DNA from 2 places in the Selenomonas sputigena ATCC 35185 genome. Region 2 is predicted to be linked to the other one. Evidence: predicted binding sites of a transcription regulator. Region 2 holds the regulator's gene; the other holds the start of a gene.
The links. Region 2 encodes HrcA, which represses chaperone genes, less so after heat shock. Its sites were predicted from a motif close to TGTTAGCACTCNNNNNNNNNGAGTGCTAACA; they were not measured.

Region 1: groES (co-chaperone GroES) is a predicted target of HrcA. The motif match lies at 6,416-6,446, and genes of this name have one in related genera.

Annotation. Positions count from the first base shown of each region.
Region 1 covers NC_015437.1:790,238-801,115, reverse strand. The annotation lists gene SELSP_RS03530 (nitrate reductase subunit alpha) at 1-1,544, opposite strand, end outside; gene modA (molybdate ABC transporter substrate-binding protein) at 1,799-2,590, shown strand; gene SELSP_RS03520 (sulfate/molybdate ABC transporter ATP-binding protein) at 2,590-3,633, shown strand; gene modB (molybdate ABC transporter permease subunit) at 3,643-4,296, shown strand; gene groL (chaperonin GroEL) at 4,385-6,016, opposite strand; gene groES (co-chaperone GroES) at 6,074-6,355, opposite strand; gene SELSP_RS03500 (ATP-binding protein) at 6,553-7,806, opposite strand; gene SELSP_RS03495 (HNH endonuclease family protein) at 8,056-9,180, opposite strand; gene SELSP_RS03490 (adenine-specific methyltransferase EcoRI family protein) at 9,177-9,461, opposite strand; gene SELSP_RS12620 (adenine-specific methyltransferase EcoRI family protein) at 9,469-9,645, opposite strand; gene SELSP_RS03485 (adenine-specific methyltransferase EcoRI family protein) at 9,653-10,876, opposite strand.
Region 2 covers NC_015437.1:1,922,435-1,933,312, forward strand. The annotation lists T-box leader at 1-309, opposite strand, end outside; gene SELSP_RS08870 (EamA family transporter) at 712-1,140, shown strand; gene SELSP_RS08875 (DNA-3-methyladenine glycosylase family protein) at 1,152-1,793, shown strand; gene dnaJ (molecular chaperone DnaJ) at 1,930-3,096, opposite strand; gene dnaK (molecular chaperone DnaK) at 3,194-5,056, opposite strand; gene grpE (nucleotide exchange factor GrpE) at 5,126-5,758, opposite strand; gene hrcA (heat-inducible transcriptional repressor HrcA) at 5,789-6,817, opposite strand; gene SELSP_RS08900 (hypothetical protein) at 7,424-7,669, shown strand; gene SELSP_RS08905 (hypothetical protein) at 7,672-8,052, shown strand; gene SELSP_RS08910 (YjfB family protein) at 8,102-8,272, opposite strand; gene hemW (radical SAM family heme chaperone HemW) at 8,354-9,511, opposite strand; gene lepA (translation elongation factor 4) at 9,599-10,878, opposite strand, start outside.

The DNA of each region.
Region 1 (10,878 bases), 1.1 Mb from region 2:
ATCTCACGCGCCGTATGAATGGCAAGCTCGGGCGAGACGCCCGTGTACTTTTCCTGCCAATGCGGCGTGTACGGCACATCATCCTCGTAGGACGACGCCGCCTCGCCGCCGAGGCCGCGATCGATCGCATAGTTCGCCATCGTCAGGTCGTAGACCGTCGTCACGAGGCGCTCGCCCGCCGCCGTCTTGATCTTCTTTACGGGCACCATGCGCTTTAAGAGCATTTCCTCGCGCTCCGTGCCGAAGTACGGCAGAGTGACTTCGACCGCGTCATCCTTGATGTCGAGGACGGAAAGACGCGCCTTGATCGCCTCGCCCGTGTCGCTGTCCTCCTCCTTGAGGTTCCACTTCGCCTGACGATCCCAGCGGTCGCCCATCGTGCCGTTCGGCACGACGAGCCTTTCCGTCATCTCATCCACGACGTAGAACTTGAAGTCGGCGTGCTTCTCGTCGGCGCGTCCCATGTCCTTCGCATTGAGGAAGCGTCCGGGCAGGAAGCTGCCGTCCTCCTTCTCATCGAGGAGCACGAGGAACGGGAAGTCCGTGAAGCGGCGCACATAGTCGACGAAGAACGGCACTTCCTTGTCGATGTAGTACTCCTTCAGGATGACGTGCCCCATCGCCATGGCAAGCGCGGCGTCGCTGCCCGTATGCAGACTGATCCACGTGTCGGCGACCGTCGTCGACTCCGCGTAGTCGGGCGCGACGGAGACAACCTTCGTGCCCTTGTAGCGCACCTCCGTCAAGAAATGTGCGTCGGGCGTGCGCGTCAGCGGCACGTTCGAGCCCCAGGTGATGATGTAGCCCGCATTGTACCAATCGCTCGACTCCGGCACGTCCGTCTGATCGCCCCAGACCTGCGGGCTTGCCGGCGGCAGATCGGCGTACCAGTCGTAGAAGGAAAGACCCGCGCCGCCCATGAGCTGCATGAAGCGAAGTCCTGCGGCATAGCTGAGCATAGACTTCGCGGGAATGACGGAAAAGCCGAAGTTGCGGTCCGGACCGTACTTTTCTACCGTGTAGAGAAGCGACGAGGCGATGAGCTCCGACACCTCGTCCCAATTCGAGCGTACGAAGCCGCCCATACCGCGCGCCGCCTTGTAGCGCTTCTTCTTCGCGGGATCGTCGGCGATGCTGCGCCATGCCTCAAGTGCCGTCTTATGATTCTTTCTCGCTTCACGCCAAAGCTCGGCGAGATCGCTCCTGAGATACGGGTACTTGATGCGCAGCGGGCTGTAGAGATACCACGAGAACGAAGCGCCGCGCGGACAGCCGCGAGGCTCGAAGTCCGGCATGTCGGGCGCGGTCTCCGGATAGTCGAGTGCCTGGTTCTCCCAAGCCACGAGGCCGTCCTTCACATAGATGTTCCAGCTGCACGAACCCGTACAGTTCACGCCGTGCGTCGAGCGCACCCGCTTGTCGAACGACCAGCGGTCGCGGTACATGTTCTCCCAGTCGCGCCCACCCTCATGAATCTGTTGGTGACCGCTCGCCGTCCGCTCCTTCGGGATAAGATAACGGAACTTCTGGAAAATGCTGCTCACTTCTCCATCTCCCTCCTGAGGAAATCTCATTTTCTTAAAGAACACGGAGCTTTTCATCCGCACTTCTCTAACTTCTCTAATCCGATTTATTATAGCAAAATTTTCTCGGATTTGTCTTGTAACAAATATCACAGATGAAAAATTTTCTATCGAATATGGGATATGCAGTGATAAATATTACTGCAAGTCGCTTTTCTTATGCTATACTAAGATGATATGGTATAATGATTTTCACCGAAGAAAGGAGTTTTTCCATGAAAAAAATCGCCCTTCTCCTCTCGTGCCTCGCCCTCTTCGTTCTCGCGGGCTGCGGCACAACGCCGAGCGCTTCGGACGCGAAGAAAGATTCCGTCGAGCTGCAGGTCTCCGCTGCCGCGAGCTTGACCGACGCGATGAATGAGCTGGCGATCGAGTACGCGAAGGAGCATCCTCAGACGAAGCTCGTCTTCAACTTCGGCAGCAGCGGCGCCCTGCAGCAGGCGATTGAGAACGGCGGCAGCGCCGACCTCTTCTTCTCGGCGGCGCAGAAGCAGATGGATGCGCTCGAAAAGGCGGGGCTTCTCGCCGACGGCACGCGCAAGAACCTCCTCGAAAACGAGGTCGTGCTCATCGTTCCCAAGGATGGCGGCAAGGCGATCACCTCCTTTGACGCGCTTGCGACGCCCGCAGCTTCGCGCATCGCTCTCGGCGAGCCGAAGGGCGTTCCCGTCGGCCAGTACACGGAGGAAATTCTCACGAAGCTCGGCATCCTCGACCAAGTGAAGGCCAAGGCGGTCTACGGCTCCGACGTGCGCCAAGTTCTCTCGTGGACGGAGACGGGCGACGCGGACTGCGGCGTCGTCTACGCGACGGACGCTGCCATTTCCGACAAGGTCAAGGTCGCAGCGAAAGCTCCGGCAGGCTCGCACAAGCCCGTCATCTATCCCGCTGCCATCTTGAAGGACACGAAGCACATGGACGAGGCGAAATCCTTCCTCGACTTCGTTTCCTCGGAAAAGGGCATGGCGATCCTTGAAAAGTACGGCTTCAAAGCCGCCGGAAAATAATGGAACTTGAAGTCAAGATCCGCAAGAAGCTGCGCGGCTTCGATCTTGCCGTGGAATTTTCCGTGCACGACGAGGTGCTCGCGCTGCTCGGCGCCTCGGGCTGCGGCAAGAGCATGACCTTGAAGTGCATCGCGGGCATCGAAAAGCCCGATGAAGGTCGCATCCTGCTCAACGGGCGCACGCTCTTCGACAGCGAAAAGGGCGTCAACCTCGCGCCGCAGAAGCGCCGCGTCGGCTACCTGTTCCAAGACTACGCCCTGTTTCCCAACATGACCGTCGCCGAGAACATCACGTTTTCGGCACGCGGCACGAAAGAAGAAAAGCGCAAGCTCCTCGAAAGGGAGCTTGCGCGCTTTTCGCTTGCAGGACTCGAAAACTCCTACCCCAAGGAACTTTCGGGCGGACAGAAACAGCGCACGGCGTTCGCGCGCATCCTCGCCTCCGATGCAGAGTTACTGCTGCTCGACGAGCCATTCTCCGCGCTCGACAGCTACCTCAAGTGGCAGTTGGAGCTGGAACTGCTGCACCTCTTCGACGACTACGGACGCGCCGCCGTCCTCGTCTCGCACGACCGCGGCGAAGCCTACCGCCTGGCCGACCGCATCGCCGTCTTAAGCGGCGGCGCCCTCGAATCGCTCGGCACGAAGCACGCGCTCTTCGAGCAGCCCGGCACGCTCGCGGCGACGCTCCTCACGGGCTGCAAGAATATCTCCCGCGCACGCCGCACGACAGAGCATGAGCTCTTCGCCGAGGACTGGCAGATCACGCTGCACTCTGCCGCCCCCGTGCCCGAGAATCTCCGCTACGTCGGCATCCGCGCCCACTTCTTTTCCCTGCGCGAAGAAGCGGCGGAAAACACGCCGCGCATGGAAGCTGTGCAGATCATCGAGGATGCTTTTTCCTACCTCGTCATGGCGAAGAAGGCGGATTCAGACGCCGCGCCCGTGCGTTGGGAGATTGAAAAAATCGCTTGGCAAGGGCTGGGGCAAAAAGAATTCTATCTGCATTTTCCCGCCGATCGGCTCATCTTGCTCGAACGATAGGAGGCGCACATGGAATTTTCTCCCTTTTGGATCACCTTGAAGACGGCGACGGTCGCCACCTTCATCTCCTTCTTCCTCGGCATCGCCCTCGCCTACGCCGTCCTCCATCTAAGGCGCTTCCAAGGCATTGCCGACGCCGTCATCACATTGCCCATGGTGCTGCCGCCGACCGTCGTCGGCTTCTTCCTGCTGCTCGTTTTCGGCAGAAAAAGCCCTCTAGGGCAAATGCTCCTCGACTTCGGCGTGCCTCTCGTCTTCACATGGAAGGCGACCGTCATCGCCGCCGTCGTCGTCTCGCTGCCCCTCATGTACCGCACGGCGCGCGGCGCCTTCGAGCAGCTCGACAAGAACATTGTCTATGCGGCACGCACACTCGGCATCTCCGAGTGGCGCATCTTCTGGCGCATCCTCGTGCCGAACGCCAAGCACGGCATCGTTGCGGGACTCGTGCTGACGTTCACGCGTGCGCTCGGCGAGTTCGGCGCGACGATCATGTTCGCAGGCAACGTCCCCGGCACGACGCAGACGATGTCCACAGCGATCTACGCCGCCGTACAGGCGAACGACTACGACCTCGCCTTCCAATGGGCGACGGCTCTCGTCCTCTTCTCCCTCGTCTTCGTCGCCGCCATGAACGCTTGGCTCGCGAAGAGCCGCAGCTAAAATACGGACGCAAAAAAAGCTTCCTGCTGCAGCGTCGCTGCAGCAGGAAGCTTTTCTATTTTAATTTGTTCGCGATGGATTTCGCGCCTTACATCATGCCCGGCATACCGCCGCCCATGCCCGGTGCGCCCATCGGCATCGGAGGCTCCTTCTCCGGCTTGTCCGCCACGAGCGTCTCCGTCGTCAGAACCATCGCCGCGATGCTCGCCGCGTTCTGCAGAGCGGAGCGCGTGACCTTCGCCGGGTCGACGATGCCCGCGCCGATCATGTCGACGTACTCGCCCGTCAGAGCGTTGAAGCCCGTGCCGTTCGCCGACTTCTTGACGTTCTCGACGACGACGGAACCTTCGAGACCCGCGTTGTTCGCAATCTGGCGAACCGGCTCCTCGATGGCGCGCTTCACGATGTTGATGCCCGTCTGCACGTCGCCCTCGGCGCTCAAAGCGTCAAGCGCAGGCAGGATGTCGACGAACGTCGTGCCGCCGCCGGCGACGATGCCCTCTTCGACCGCCGCACGCGTAGCGTTCAGAGCGTCCTCGATGCGCAGCTTCTTGTCCTTCATCTCGACCTCGGTCGCAGCGCCGATCTCGATGACGGCGACGCCGCCCGCGAGCTTTGCGAGGCGCTCCTGCAGCTTCTCCTTGTCGAAGTCCGAAGTCGTCTCCGCGACCTGCTTCTTGATCTGCTCGACGCGCGCGTCGATCGTAGCCTTATCGCCGGAGCCGTCGACGATCGTCGTCTCTTCCTTCGATGCGCGAACCTGACGCGCCTGACCGAGATCCTCGATCTCGACGCTGTCGAGCTTCCTGCCGACTTCCTCGGAGATGACCGTGCCGCCCGTCAAAATAGCGATGTCTTCGAGCATCGCCTTGCGGCGGTCGCCGAAGCCCGGAGCCTTGACGGCAAGAGCCTTGAACGTGCCGCGCAGCTTGTTGACGACGAGCGTCGCAAGCGCCTCACCGTCGAGATCCTCGGCGATGATCATCAGTTCCTTGCCCTGCTTTACGACCTTCTCAAGAATCGGCAGGATGTCGGCAATCGCCGAAATCTTGCGATCCGTGATGAGGATGTACGGATTGTCGAGAACGGCTTCCATCTTGTCCGTGTCCGTGACCATGTAGGGGGAGATGTAGCCGCGGTCGAACTGCATGCCCTCGACGACCGAGAGGTTCGTGTCCATGGACTTCGACTCCTCGACCGTGATGACGCCGTCCTTGCCGACCTTCTCCATCGCCTCTGCGATCAGCTCGCCGACTTCCTCGTCGCCCGAGGAAATCGCCGCGACCTGCGCGATCGCCGCCTTGCCCTCGACCTTCTTCGAGTTGCTCTTGATCTCATCGACGAGCTTCTTGACCGCCTGGTCGATGCCCTTCTTGAGGATCATCGGGTTCGCGCCCGCAGCGACGTTCCTCATGCCCTCGTGGATCATCGCCTGCGCGAGAAGCGTAGCCGTCGTCGTGCCGTCGCCCGCGATGTCGTTCGTCTTCGTCGCGACCTCCTTGACGAGCTGTGCGCCCATGTTCTCAAACGGATCTTCGAGCTCGATGTCTTTCGCAATCGTCACGCCGTCGTTCGTGATCGTCGGTGCGCCGAACTTCTTGTCGAGAACGACGTTGCGCCCCTTAGGCCCAAGCGTGACCTTTACGGCATTTGCCAAAGCGTCGACGCCCTTGCCGAGCGCACGGCGCGCTTCTTCATTGAACAAAACCTGCTTTGCCATGGTAAAACCTCCCAATATCTATCGAATCTATCGAATCTGCGCTCTCTCAGACAAATCTCAGAGCACCGCGAGGATGTCGCTCTCGCGAACGATCAGGTAGTTCTGCTCGTCAACCTTGACTTCAGAACCCGAGTACTTCGAGAAGATAACCTTGTCGCCCGTCTTGACTTCCATCTGCGCACGCGTGCCGTTGTCAAGCATCTTGCCCGTGCCGACTGCGACGACTTCGCCTTCCTGCGGCTTCTCCTTCGCCGTGTCCGGCAGCACGATGCCGCTCGCCGTCTTCATATCGCCTTCCGAAACCTTGATGACAACTCTGTCGCCCAATGGCCTGATCATGTTTATCTTCCTCCCAAATCAACGGAATCGCTGACGAATCAGCTCTTCCTAAATTCTTTTTGTTAGCACTCGCATTGCTTGAGTGCTAATCACAGTTCTTATATTACTCATTTTTCGACAAATAGTCAAGGACTTTTTTTGATTTTTTGACCTTTTAGAGAAAAATCTGTCACGAAGTGTGATAGAACGGCACGTTGTCAGTTCTCCAGACTCTTCTCATCGAGCAGAAAATCATAGACATTCATGAAGAGGACGCCCTGTTCATTATAATGCGGCGCCGGGCTGTCCTTCGTGATGATCATGCGCTTGAAAAAATCCCCCGTCAGCATCAGGGAGCGCTGCTCCTGCTCCATCTTCGCGGCATCCGGCAGCGCGTAGGCAGACTGGATGTAATAGCGCTTCGAGCCCTTATTGCAGACGAAGTCTATTTCGAGCTGCCTGCGGATGCTGCTTCCCTTATCATTCGTGCCGTACTGCTGGATGACGCCCACATCCACATTGAAACCTCGGATCTTCAGCTCGTTGAAGATGATGTTCTCCATGCTGTGCGTTTCCTCCAGCTGTCTGAAATTCAGTCGGGCATTTCGCAGCCCCATGTCCGTAAAATAGTATTTCACTGGAGTGTCCATGTATTTCTTTCCCTTTACGTCATAGCGCAGAGCACCGTCAATCAGAAACGAATCACACAGATAATCAATATATCGTTTGATCGTACTGTTGCTGATCTTCTTTCTCTTGACCGAGCGAAAGGTCGCCGACAGCTTTTCCGGGTTGGTCAGCGAGCCAATGGCAGAAGAGAGAATGTTCAAAAGCTCTTCCAGCTCCGCCTTGTTGCGTATCCTGTGCCTGCCGACAATATCGGAAATATAGGTTTCCTCAAAAAGTGCTTTCAGAAAAGCAATCTTCTGCTCTGCCGTCGTAAAATTCAGCAGCAACGGCAGACCGCCGTAGAGCATATATTCATTCCAGCCATCGTATTTGCTGCCAGAATAGACCGACATAAATTCTGCAAAGCTCAGCGGATACATGCGAACCTCATCGCCGCGCCCTCGGAATTCGGTAATCACGTCCTTCGACAGAAAGCGGGCGTTACTGCCGGTCACATACACATCTACATTTTCCATGCGAATCAAACTGTTAAGGACGGACTCAAATTCCCCCAGAAGCTGCACCTCATCGAGCAGTACATAATACAGCCCTTCGCCTGCGAGCTGTTCCTTCAAATACGGATACAGCACAACAGGATCGCAGAATCGCTTATTTTCAAACGTATCGAACGCGATCTCGACGATATGATTCGCGTCCGTTCCTTCCGAGAGCAAATGCTCCTTGAAGAGCTTGAACAAGAGATACGATTTCCCGCATCGTCGCATGCCAGTAACGACCTTGATCAGCCCGTTATGCTTCTTGCTGATCAGGGTATTCAGATAACGATCTCTTTTGATTTCCATTCCACAACCTCCTATTGAAGATTTTTGCGGTATGCCGCAAAAATCTTCAATATAATTATATCCCCGACAGCATTATTTTTCCAGTCAAACAAAAAGATTTTTGCGGCTGCCCGCAAAAATCTTTTTTAGGAAACTCATATAATAAACATAGATGCGTACTCAATCACATAAAAATGCTTTCTTCATCTCAGTTAATCCGTCGCCATGAAGCACTTCTTCCTTTACTTCATATCTCCAAAATCCTCCATTTTAATACTTATCCGTTTTTTTCCCGTTACAAGATTTACAAAGCATTTGACAATTATCAGGTTGCGTATGTCCGCCTTTACTCCAAGGCATGATATGATCTCCCTCCATTTCATCGAAATCAAAATGCTCTTTGCACACGGGGCATATTCCATCCTGCTTACTATATGCCGCCTGCTTATCCCGTTTATCAAATGCTCGTAGATTCAGCAAGCGTCCTGCAAATGGATCCGTATCTCTGCACAGTAAAAACTCATAGATACCCTTGCTTTTCTGTACATCCTCATCCTCATGCAAGCGTTTTGTCTCCGCTGCCATAACGGAAGAATTATATGTACGGCTATGGTACTTGTTATAAAGATGACACCAGTCCAATCCTTTCATATCCGGAAAATATTTTGGAAAAATCTTTTCCGCCCAATGGATGACATCCTGAAAATATTGCCACAACTTATTTGCATCCGCATCTGCTTTATGCTGTGCCATATATTCAGTAACCTCTTTAATTCCCTCGTACTCACAAATACCCTTAAGAACCTTTTCAAGAAGTTCCTGTCTGTTAGGATCACCTGTTATATACTTGCCAGACAAGGCTTTTGCCGGACAAGTACGCTTTGAAAAATATCGCTTTGCGTCAGACAGCCATTCTCCTGTATAAACAGAGTTCCGCAGCTCCTGATCTGTCAGTTTTGCGCCCGCGATATTGACTACCTTGAACCATTCTAATTTTTCAGATTCCTCACCTTCACAAATATAAACCATGAGCTCATAATCCATAATTGCATTATACTTATCATCTGGTAAGGAATCCCAATAATATTTCTTGCCATCAATACCAATCGAAAACTGATGCTTCAGATATTGCATTACCGACAAAGTCCTCTGCTGTCCATCCAGAATCTCATAAGCATCACTTCCAACTTTTACCCAGTATATGACATTTAACGGAAATCCCTTCAAAACGGTTTGAATCACCGCTTCTGCCTGCTCATTGTCGTAGACAAATTCCCGTTGATATGGCGGACGAACAGCCAATCTACCGGCATAGGCAAAAACACCGTCATCCCCCTTGTCCTCATAACCCTCAAAAATATCCTTGATCTTGATTCGTTCCGGCATTATTTTCATCGTCTTATCCTCCTAATCAAAATGCGAGGATATATACTCAACAAATATCCATCTGTATTTTTGGCAGTGTAGTACACCTTCCCCACGGGCTTTTCCTTTACAAGAATCGCGGCTCGCGTATTCACCTTGCCGCCGCCCTGTGTTTCACCATCTCGATTGTGTTGAACGCCATCTTGATAAATAACCGTCATCGGATAATCCACAGTATTCCCCAATGTAATTCCTAAAATTTCAAATTGCTCTGGATTGTATTTATCCAAAAAAGTAATCGGCACCCCCATGATACCATTACATTTTACGTCTGATAAAGCTCCTTCCGTAGCGCAGCTTTCCGTCAATGTACGGTTCATCTTTTCCCGTACTTGAGGCAATTCCTGCAAGGCCTCGGATATTTCCCGCCGCAAGTCCGATGATCTCGAATTGATCAGGGCTATACTTGTCAAGGAATGTGATCGGGACTCCCAAGATTCCGTTACAACTTGCGCCGGACAACAATTCGGAAGTATAGGCGGCGATATTTCCGTTCCGTTCCGTTCCGTTCCGTTCCGTTCCGTTCCGTTCCGTTCCGTTCCGTTCCGTTCCGTTCCGTTCCGTTCCGTTCCGTTCCGTTCCGTTCCGTTCCGTTGAGATTATCTGCTGTATCACTAAACCTGTCAACAGCTAAATAAAAACTCGGTCCGCCGGGCTCATAACTGCCTTTAGGAGCAATCTCCGACATCGGCTGTGCAAGCTCGCGACTAGAACCAACGATTTCAAATTGGCTCGGATTATATTTATCCAGATACGTCAGCGGAACCCCCAAATTCTCAAAATAGTCGCATGGAATATCCGCTGTCTTATCGACATTGATTGCATCATAATTATCATATTTAGGATATTCTTCCTCGTTGCCATAATATCGCTTATAAAGCACCAATTCTTCGTGTCTCATTGCATAATCAAGGTTCGTAAACCAGCGAACCCCTTTCACACGAATATATTTTCTTCCATCATCCTCCACGCCACATCCCGCTGCACGAAGCGGATAGTCATTCGGGACATAGAATTTCCGATCCCCGCTATGAATACTCGCTCCAAGCCATAATTTATTATTTTTAATAAGCGGAAAAATATCTTTATAAGTAATGGCATTGACATTACCTATAATCAAAAAATCCTTTTGATACACCATAATTTGTGCAACATATTCGCGAAAAAGGCTGAACGGCGGATTCGTCACCACAACGTCGGCTTGCTTGAGATAATCGATACATTCTTCAGAGCGAAAATCTCCATCCCCTTTCAGTTTCTTTACCCCGCGCTTTTTAGATTTCAAAAGAGCATCTATATCTTCATCAGAAACACCTCTGCCGTTTGCCATCGGAACTTCCTTCACATCCATGACATATCCATGCCCTCGCACTACGGGCTCATCCGCACCATCGAAAAGTGTCAGCTGCTGCCCGATAAACGGCGAGGTACTGTAAGAAGTACAGATCAATCTTTTTAAGCCAAGGTAATTAAAATTTCGTAAAAAGAATTTGCAAAAATTGCTTTCAAAGGGATCATCACAGTTGCAAAGAACCGTCTTCCCCTGGAATTTATCTTCATAATGGTTCATCTCTGCCTGTATATCTTCGTAGGCAGTATAGAACTCATCTTTCTTTGCATCTCTTGCTTTCGACAATCCTTCATTTTTGACACCGCTTTTTGCCATAA
Region 2 (10,878 bases):
GGCGAAATATTTCGCGGTGCCACCCTTTTCAAGTCAATTTCAGAAAACAAAAAAGCCACTTCGCCGCCTAGGGACGAAATGGATTCGCAGCCACCCTGAAATTGACCTCTCGTTTCGGGTACAGGAAAAACCGATACCCTAGCCCTCTAACGGTGGCAGCCGTTCCAGCCTACTCGGCACAGCCTTTCGGTGGACTCTCACAGGACCATTCACCATGCGCTTCCCGCCGATCATCACACCTCCCCGAAGGGTCATCGGCTCGCTGAAGGAAAGTTTACAAGGCTACTATTTCCTGCTCTACGATTTACATATATACACTTGGCGATTTGAAAATTGATATTGCCATTATAAAATAACGCTACACACTCTGTCAAGTGCTTATTACTCTGACCGTCAAAATACTTGCAAGCGTGTCGTGAATCTGCTATGATACAGACAAGAAGAGAACCACCGTAAACGGCTACCCCTTCCAAGAATATTGGTTAAAGAATTAACCGCTTTCCTTTGTCCGAGGGGCGGTTATTTCTTTTAACACGAGGATGTACCCTGTCGCGAAGATCAGAATTACGATCAACTCGAAAGAAGTCATACGCGCCACCTCCCTTCTTTTCAGAATGGAAGTGGAAGAAGCAGCCGCTTAGCCTTTAGTGCTTCTCTGCCGCTATTGTACAGTATTTTCGTATCGTCCACAAGGAAAGAAAGATTTCACTCATGTCCTCTTGGCTTCTCTATGCTCTTCTCTCCGCACTCTCCGCTGCCTTCGTCTCCATCTTCGGCAAGATGGGCCTTGAAGGGCTGGACAGCAGCGCTGCCACCGCCGTGCGCGGCGTCATCATGGCGATCTTCCTCGTCGCGGTCATGGTCGTGCAAGGACATGCCTCGCATCTTCCCGAAGTGTTCGCCGACCGCAGAGCCTTGACATGCGTCGCCCTGAGCGGCATTGCTGGAGCGACATCGTGGCTCTTCTACTTCATGGCACTGAAGACTGGCGACGTTTCGTGCGTCGCTCCCATAGACAAGCTCAGCGTCGTCTTCGCCGTCCTCCTTGCCATCCTCATTTTTGAGGAAGAAGTCAGCCTCACGCACGGCATCGGCATCTTTCTCATCGCTCTCGGCAGTTTGATCATCGCCGTACTGTAGAAAGGACGCACATGATGTATGTTCCCTGCGGCGAAAAGGAAATCGCCTATTTGAAGTCCAAGGACAAGAAACTCGCCGCCGTTATCGAGAGCCTCGGTGTGCTGGAGCGTCCCGTACATGACGACGTGTTTTCCGCCGTCGTGCATCACATCATCGGGCAACAGATCTCGACGAAGGCACAGGAAGCCATCTGGGCAAGGCTCTGCGAGAAGGTCGGCACGGTGGATGCGACGCATCTGCTTTCCCTCGGACGCGAGGAACTGCAGGCCGTCGGCACGAGTTTTCGCAAGGTCGACTACATCATGGACTTTGCCGAGAAGGTCGCGAGCCGCGATTTCAATATCGCCGCCTTATATGCGATGAGCGATGACGAGGTCATCTGCACCCTCTCCTCACTCAAAGGCATCGGCGACTGGACGGCGGAAATGCTGCTGATCTTCACGCTACGGCGTCCCGACGTCTTAAGCTTCGGCGACCTCGGCATACAGCGCGGCCTGCGGATGCTCTACCGGCACAAGGAAATCGCCCGCAGGAGATTCGAGCGCTACAAGAAGCGCTACTCTCCCTACGCAAGTACCGCCAGCCTCTACCTATGGGCGATCGCAGGCGGCGCAATCGAGGGATTGAGCGATCCGGCCGCGCGAAAGAAATAGCGGACGCATCGCAAAAGCAAAGGCAACGTGCATATAACGTTTGAACAAGAAGCCAATATTGCAAGCACAAAGGGGAGCTGCCGGAGCAGCTCCCCTTTCCTATGCCTTTTCGCGCAAATCACTTCGCGCCGAATATTCACTTGAAGAAACTCTTCAGCGTATCCTTGAACGTCTTCTGCTCGGGATTGACGCTTTCGCCGCAGAGGTCGCCGAATGCCTTCAGTGCGTCCTTCTGCTTGCTCGTAAGCTTCTGCGGCGTCAAGACCTTGACGCGCACATGCTGATCGCCGCGCCCCGTACCTCTTAGATGCGGGATGCCCTTGCCGCGCATGCGGAGAACCGTGCCCGATTGGATGCCCGCGGGAATCTTCAGCTCCGCCTTGCCGTCGATGGTCGGCACCTCGATCGTGTCGCCGAGCGCCGCCTGCACAAAGGAGATCGGCACCTCGCTGATGACGTCCGCGCCGCTCCTCTTGAACAGCTTGTGATGCTTCACATAGATATAGACGTAGAGATCGCCGTTCGGACCGCCGCGCTGCCCCGCTTCGCCGCCGCCCGAGATGCGCACGCGCTGCCCCTCGTCGATGCCCGCAGGGATCTTGACCTCGATCTTGCGGCTGACGCGCGTGTGTCCTGTACCGCCGCACTTCTTGCACGGATTCTTGACGACCTGCCCCGTGCCGCCGCAGCGGCTGCACGGACGTGAGGTCATGAAGTTGCCGAGCGGCGTGCGCTGCGCCTTCTGCACTTGCCCCGTGCCGTGGCAGTCGGGACACGTCTCGGGCTTCGTGCCCTCGGCTGCGCCCGTGCCGTGACACGCATCACAATTCTCCGTGCGCGGAACCGTCAGTTCGACCTCCTTGCCGAATGCCGCTTCTTCAAAGGTGATCTCCAAGTCATAGCGCAGGTCGTTGCCCGGCTCAGGGCCTTTCGGCCCACGACGACGACCGCCGCCGAAGAAGGCGTCCATGATGTCGTCCATGCCGAAGCCGCCCATGCCGCCGCCAAAGCCGCCGAAGCCGCCGCCGAAACCGCCGAAGCCCCCTGCGCCTCCTGCACCGCCACCCGCACCGTCAAACGCCGCGTGGCCAAACTGATCGTACGTCGATTTCTTCTGCGGATCGGAGAGGACTTGATAAGCCTCGTTGACCTCCTTGAACTTCTCGGCAGCTTCCTTCGGATTGTCGCGGTTCAAATCGGGATGGTACTTGCGCGCCATCTTCTTGAACGCCTTCTTGATGTCCGCATCCGAAGCGCCTTTGGAGAGGCCGAGCACCTCATAGTAATCGCGTTTCTCGCTCACAATAAACACCTCACAGCGCCCAGTGCGCCTGTCCTTTATCGTCAAAAGAGTGCGGAGCATGAACTCCACGCTCCACACTCTCCGTCACTTCTTGCGCTTATTTCTTGTCGTCCTTGACTTCCGTGTACTCGGCATCGACGACGTTGTCGTCCTCGCTCTTCGCACCTGCATCCGTTGCACCTGCACCGGGAGCTGCGCCCGCGCCTGCTGCAGCCTCGGGGCCGCCCGCCTGCTGGTACGCCGCCGCGCTCATCTCATAGAGCGGCTTTTCCAGCTCTTCCGTCGCCTTCTTGATGGCGTCCGTGTCCGTGCCCTTCAGAGCTTCCTTGACCTTGTCGGCCGCCGCCTGCACTTCGTCCGCCTTCGCCTTGTCGACCTTGTCGCCGAGATCCTTGATCGCCTTCTCCGCCTGATAGACAGCCGAATCGGCACGGTTTCTGACCTCCACGGTCTCCTTCTGCTTCTTGTCCTCGGCCTCATGCGCCTGAGCTTCCTTGACCATGCGGTCGATGTCATCCTTGCTCATGCCGCTGTCGGACTGAATCGTGATCTTCTGCTCCTTGCCCGTGCCGAGATCCTTCGCGGAGACATGCACGATGCCGTTCGCGTCGATGTCGAAGGCAACCTCGATGCGGGGAACGCCGCGCGGTGCCGGCGGGATATCGGAAAGCTCGAAGCGGCCGAGCGTCTTGTTGCCCGCTGCCATCTCACGCTCGCCCTGCAGGACATGGATGTCAACCGACGGCTGATTGTCCGCTGCCGTCGAGAAGACCTGGCTCTTGCGGACAGGAATCGTCGTGTTGCGCTCGATGAGCTTCGTCGAAACGCCGCCCAAGGTCTCAATACCCAGAGAAAGCGGCGTGACGTCGAGGAGCAGCATGTCTTTGACCTCGCCGACAATGATGCCGGCCTGAATCGCCGCACCGATGGAAACGCACTCGTCCGGGTTCACGCTGCGATCCGGCTCCTTGCCGAAGTAGCCCTTGATGGCTTCCTGCACGGCAGGGATGCGCGACGAACCGCCGACGAGAAGAACCTTGTCGATGTCCGATGCCGAAAGACCCGCATCCGACATCGCCTGACGCGTCGGACCCATCGTGCGCTCGACGAGATCGTGCGTAAGCTCATCAAACTTGGCACGCGTGAGCTTCAAGTCAAGATGCTTCGGCCCCGTGGCGTCCGCCGTGATGAACGGCAGATTGATCGGCGTCTCCATCATGCTCGAAAGCTCGATCTTCGCCTTTTCTGCCGCTTCCAGAAGGCGCTGTGCGCTCATCTTGTCAGCGGAGAGGTCGATGCCGTTCTCCTTCTTGAACTCCTCGACCATCCAGTTCATGACGGCGTGGTCGAAGTCGTCGCCGCCCAAGTGCGTGTCGCCGCTCGTCGCCTTGACCTCGACCATACCCTCGCTGAGTTCGAGGATCGAGACATCGAACGTACCGCCGCCCAAGTCAAAGACGAGAACCGTATGCTCGCCGCCCTTGTCGACGCCGTACGCCAGCGACGCCGCCGTCGGCTCGTTGACGATGCGCAGGACGTCGAGGCCCGCGATCTTGCCCGCGTCCTTCGTCGCCTGGCGCTGGCTGTCGTTGAAGTACGCCGGCACCGTGATGACCGCCTGCGTCACCGTCTCGCCAAGATAGGCCTCCGCGTCCGCCTTGAGCTTCTGCAGAACCATCGCCGAAATCTCAGGCGGCGTGTAGTCCTTGCCGTCAATCGAAACCTTGTAGTCTTTTTCGCCCATGTGACGCTTGATCGACGCGATCGTGCGGTCAGGGTTCGATACCGCCTGACGCTTGGCGAGCTGACCAACGAGACGCTCGCCCGTCTTCGTGAAGCCAACGACAGACGGCGTCAGCCGGCTGCCCTCCGGGTTCGTAATGACGACGGGTTTGCCGCCCTCCATGACGGAGACGACAGAGTTCGTGGTACCTAAATCGATGCCGATTGCTTTTGCCATGATGAATTCCTCCTACATGTTTATATCTATAAAAAGAGTTTCCTCTATTTGACTTATTGACTCATTGACTTAATTTGAAACGACCTGCACCATGCTCGGGCGTATGACGCGCCCCTTTGCCATGTAGCCCTTCTGCAGTTCCTGCTCGATCGTATCGTCCTCCTTCTCGGGATCCTGCACGCGCATGACCGCCTGATGGAAGTTCGGGTCGAACTTCTTGTCCTTCGTATCAATGACTTCCAAGCCGTTCTTCGCGAGCGCTTCCTGCATCTGCTTGTAGATCATGGAAACGCCTGCGCGGAAGCTGTCGAGGTCAGAACCTTCGGCGGAAAGTGCACGCTCGAAGTTGTCGAGGAGCGGCAGCATATCCGTGAGAATGCCTTGCGTGACGACGGCGGTAAGCTCTTCGCGCTCCTTCGCCGAACGACGACGGAAGTTGTCGAAGTCCGCGCGCAGTCGCAGCATCTGTGCGTCCTTTTCTGCCAGATCGGCTTCAAGCTTTTCCGCACGCTTCACAGGATCGTCCGCGCCATTTTCTGCCTCCTCGGTACCTTCACGGCTTCCTTCGGAGGTCTCCGCGCGGACATCATCCGCTGCATCTTCCGCAGCGTCTGCGGCCTCCACCTCGTCGATCTCGCGCTTCATCTCCTCGAGCTTTTCCTCGTCCTTCTTCTTCAACTCATCCTTCATGAATGATGGCATTCCCTTCACCTCGTATTTCATGCTATGCCGCTACCAGCGGAAAGGCTGCACGAGCGCAGCGATATGGCGGTTCAGATATCCCAAGAGCGCCATCGCCTTGCCGTACTCCATGCGCGTCGGCCCTAAGACGGCGATCGTGCCCAAGCACTCGCCATCCAAGTGGTACGTCGCGCGAATGATGCTGCAATCCTCGATGCCGCTGTACTCATTTTCACGGCCGATCGTGACGACGAGCCCCTCCTGCGATTTCTTCTGCAGAACGTCTTTGACGAATTTCTCTTCTTCGAGCAGTGAGAGGAGCGCACGCACGCGCGTCACATCGCGAAACTCCGGCTGCGCAAGCATTTCTGTCGTGCCGCCGAGATAGAGCCGCTGCTCCTTGCGCTCCTCGTCGAGAGCTTCGTAGATCAGTTCCATTGCCGCCTGATAAAGCGACTCGTCCATGACCTCGGCGCGTATGCGCTTCAAAGCGGCCGTGCCGATGGAGGAAAGCTTCTCGCCCGACAGACATCGGTTGATGACCTCAGCCATGCGTTGGAAATCCTCGAAGCTCGCGCCCTTCGGCATCTTGACGACGCGGTTCTCCACGAAGCCCGCGTCCGTCATCAAGACGGCGATGACGCGCCCTTCGCCCAGCGGCACGAACTGCAACGTGCGAAAAGCCGCTTCATCCAGCTGCGGCGCAAGGACGAGCGCGAGATTCTTCGTCAGTCGCGAAATGATCTTCGCCGTCTCCTGAAAGACGCTCTCGACGCGCTTGACGCGCTTTCGATACCAGTGGTCGATCAACGCCCTCTCGCGCTCGTCAATCGGCGCGGGCGAGAGCAGATCGTCCACATAGAGGCGATACCCTTTCGACGAAGGGATGCGCCCAGAGGACGTGTGCAAATGCTCCAAGTATCCCATATCCTCAAGATCCGCCATCTCGTTGCGTATCGTCGCCGAACTGACGCCGAAATCATGACGCCGCGCCACAGTGCGCGAGCCGACAGGCTCCGCCGACGAGATGTAGTCATCGACTACCGCCTGCAGGATGCGCCGCTTCCTTTCATCAAGCATTGTCACACCCCCTCTGATAAGGTCTACTATGAAAGTCCAAGAAGTCAAGCCCGAAGGGCGCAGACTGATTGGGTGACTTTCATTAAGGGCGACGCACTTTTGTCCACAAATTGGACGTTTGTGCGTGCAGCTCGCGCTGTTAGCACTCAATCGCCTTGAGTGCTAACCCATGACTAGAATATACACGATAAAAGTCAAAAAGTCAACATCTTTTTTGTCTTTCGCAAAAAAGTTTTACCATGAAACCCCTAGAGGTCAAGCCCAAAGGGCGCAGACCGATTGGCTAGGTTTCTGTAAGGCGTGAGGACATATGTACAGCGTGCCTCGCTGATGGTGCCATTGCAGGAAACGGACGCAAAAACAATCATGCCGTTTTGCGCGACGGCTGAACATATGTCCTGGAAGTTTACTATGAAAGTCCAAGAAGTCAAGCCCAAAGGGCGCTGACTGATTGGGTAACTTTCATTAAGGGCGGCGCACAATGTCCACAAAGTGGACGTTTGTGCGTGTAATTTGCGCTTCTTTCTCTTGCAGAAGTTTGCGATTCGATCTATAATGATTGTACCAAGGTGGGAAATCCCACAAAGTGAAACGGAGGTCATGTCCATGTCAACTGCAGTACAAGGTCGATATCATGCCCATTTAGATGCAAAAAAACGCTTGACACTGCGCGGTGCAAAATATGAATATTATGAAGTCCGAGAATATGACAACGGCGTCATCCTGCTTGAGCCGCGCGAATTGGTATTGCCGGACAATATATCGAAGAGAACCTTGCAAATGATGGATGAGTCCATTCGCAATCTCGATGCAGGAAATGTTTCTGCACCGATTGATATATCGGGAGTCTGAGCATGGCATTTTCCATTCGCATGGGCGTCCCTGAAATGCTTGCTCTTTGGAATCGTCTGTACCAAGCCAAGATTGACGGCAACATTTCCAAAACGGATGCCAATCTCTACAAAAAATGGAGCAAAGCCTTAAATATCCTTTCCTGCAATCCGTTTTATCCCAGTCTTAACACGCACGAAATCCCTGACCTGAGCAGGCGATACGGACGAAAGGTTTGGCAATCTTACTTGGAGAATCGAAGCAGCCGTGCCATGCGCATGTATTGGGTATATGGTCCAGAGCAAAAGGATATCACCATCATCGGCTTGGAACCGCATCCAGAAGACAAGAAGAACGGCGCCTACGATAAGGTTGCGCTATCCAATCTGAAACCGCTCAAATAAATCCAGCAAAAAAGGGGCTGTCGCACAAAATGTGCGACAGCCTTCGTTTTCATACCGCGATATCAATATTGTTGCCGACCGCAGGGTCGAGGCTTTCCAACATCTCGCCCACAGCTTCTTCCGTCGTATCCATCGCCATTTTCATGACGGAGATGCCGAACTGCTGCGAGAAGCGTGCCTGGCTCATATCGACCGACATCGCCGCTATGCTCATATCCATCGAAATCGCTCCTTTCTTCCCCCATTTATCGTACATATAAGCGGAAAGCTTAACGTTTGCCGGCAAAGCCACTTGCGGCGGCTACGCTTCATCTCTCTCCAACAAGAATGCTTCAAAGACGCGGTTGCCAAACTTCATGCCCTGCTCTGTCAGACGTATGCTCACCGCCGTTTCTTCAACAAGCCCCGCCGCCTGCAAGCGCGCGATCACTTCGCCATAGACCTCGTGCACATCCGAGGCGAAAGTGCCGCGAAAGCGCTTCTTGTCAATGCCGTCCGCCGTGCGAAGCGCGAGGAAGGCGAATTCTTCGATATGACTTTCTCGCGAGCAAGGCTCTTCTTCCCTTGCAAGCGACAGGCCTCCTTCGCCTTCGATGCACGCGATGTAGCGGCAAAGATCCTGCTCGTTCTCCGTGCGCTGTCCGTGCCAATACGAATGCGCCGCTGCGCCGAGACCGATGTAGGACACGTCCTGCCAATAGGCGAGGTTGTGGCGGCTCTCTTCGCCCGCCCTCGCATAGTTCGAGATTTCGTAGCGGCGATAACCCAAGCGTGGCAGTTCTGCCGTGATATAGTCGTACATATCGCCGCACTTGTCATCCGTCGGCAGATGAAGCCGCCCCGCCTCTTCCATGCGGGCGAACGGCGTGCCGTCCTCGACGGCAAGCCCGTAGACGGAAATGTGACCAATGCCGAGCGCAGCGGCTCGCGCCACACTGTCCTTGAGATCAGAAAGCGTCTGCCCGGGCAGACCGTACATGAGGTCAAGGCTCACGCGAAAGCCTGCCTTCTGCGCCATGCGCACGGCATCCTCCGCCTCCCGTGCCGTATGAATGCGCCCGATAGCAGCGAGCAGCGCATCAGAAAACGACTGCACACCGAAGCTCAGACGATTGACGCCTGCTTCGCGCAATCGCTCGAGAAGCTTTGCGTCGACCGTGCCGGGATTCGCCTCGACCGTGAACTCCTCCGCGCCCGTCAGATGAAAACTCTCGCGCACGGAGCAGATGACAGCGAGAAGGTCGTCTGCCGCAAGCGCCGTCGGCGTGCCGCCGCCGATGTAGACGGTGCGCACTGCTCCTTCCTGCAGACAGCGACAGCCCTGCGCCGCAATCTCGCGACACAGGGCTTCTCGGTAGCGGCTCATCCATCGCTCTTCTCCTGCATAAGAAGGGAAGTCGCAATAAAAGCACTTGCGGCGGCAGAAGGGAATATGGACATACACGCCGAAATCGCCCATTCTGCCGCCTCTTTTCCTTTCAACTTCTCGCTTTCCCCTTCGCTCGGCAATTCCTACAATAAAAGGAAGCCCAGGACCTCGCGGGAATCAGTCGATCTTCAATATCGCCATGAAGGCTTCCTGCGGCACTTCGACGCTGCCGACCGCCTTCATGCGCTTCTTTCCTTCCTTCTGCTTTTCGAGAAGCTTGCGCTTTCTCGATATGTCACCGCCGTAGCACTTGGCGAGCACGTCTTTTCGCATGGCACGCACGTTCTCTCGCGCGATGATCTTATTGCCGACAGCCGCCTGGATCGGAATCTCGAACATCTGCTGCGGAATGATCTCCTTGAGCTTCTGCGCGAGCTGACGGCCGCGCGTCGCGGCGCGGTCGGCGTGGACGATGGTCGACAATGCATCGACGGGATCGCCGTTCAAGAGGATGTCGAGTTTCACGAGGCGCGACTGGCGATAGTCGGCAAGCTCGTAGTCGAGGGAGGCATAGCCGCGCGTCGTCGATTTCAAGCGGTCGAAGTAGTCGTAGATGATCTCGCTCAAAGGAATGTGGTAGATGATCATGACGCGGTTCGTATCGAGGTAGTCCATGCTCTCGAACGTGCCGCGCTTTTCCTGCGAGACTTCCATGACGGGGCCGACATAATCTTTCGGCACGATGACCGTCGCCTTGACGAATGGCTCCTCGATGAAATCGATCTCCGTCGGCGGCGGAAGCTTCGACGGATTGTCGACCTTGAGCATCGTCCCGTTCGTCTTGTGGACGTGGTAGATGACGGAGGGCGCCGTCGTGATGAGCTTCATGCCGTATTCGCGCTCCAGCCGCTCCTGGATGACGTCCATGTGCAGAAGTCCCAAGAAGCCGCAGCGATAGCCGAAGCCAAGCGCGATCGATGTCTCTGGCTCGAAGATCAGCGCCGCATCATTGAGCTGCAGCTTTTCGAGCGCATCCTTCAAATTGTCGTAGTCGGCGCTGTCCACAGGATAAAGTCCGCAGTAGACCATCGGCGTCACGCCGCGATATCCGGGCAGCGGTTCAGGCGCAGGATTTTTCGCGCTCGTCACGGTATCGCCGACAAGCACGTCGCGCACGTTCTTCAAACTTCCCGCGACGAAGCCGACTTCTCCCGCCGTAAGCTCGCCGAGTTCTGCAGGCGCGGGACGGAAACAGCCGACGTCGGTCACCTCGAATGTCTTGCCCGTCGCCATCATCTTCAGCTCCATACCCTTCTTGATATGGCCTTCCATCAGGCGCACATGCGCGATCGCGCCCTTGTACGAGTCAAAGTACGAGTCGAAAATCAAAGCGCGAAGCGGCGCATTGTCCTCGCCCTTCGGCGGCGGGATTCGCTCGACGATGGCGTCCAAGATCT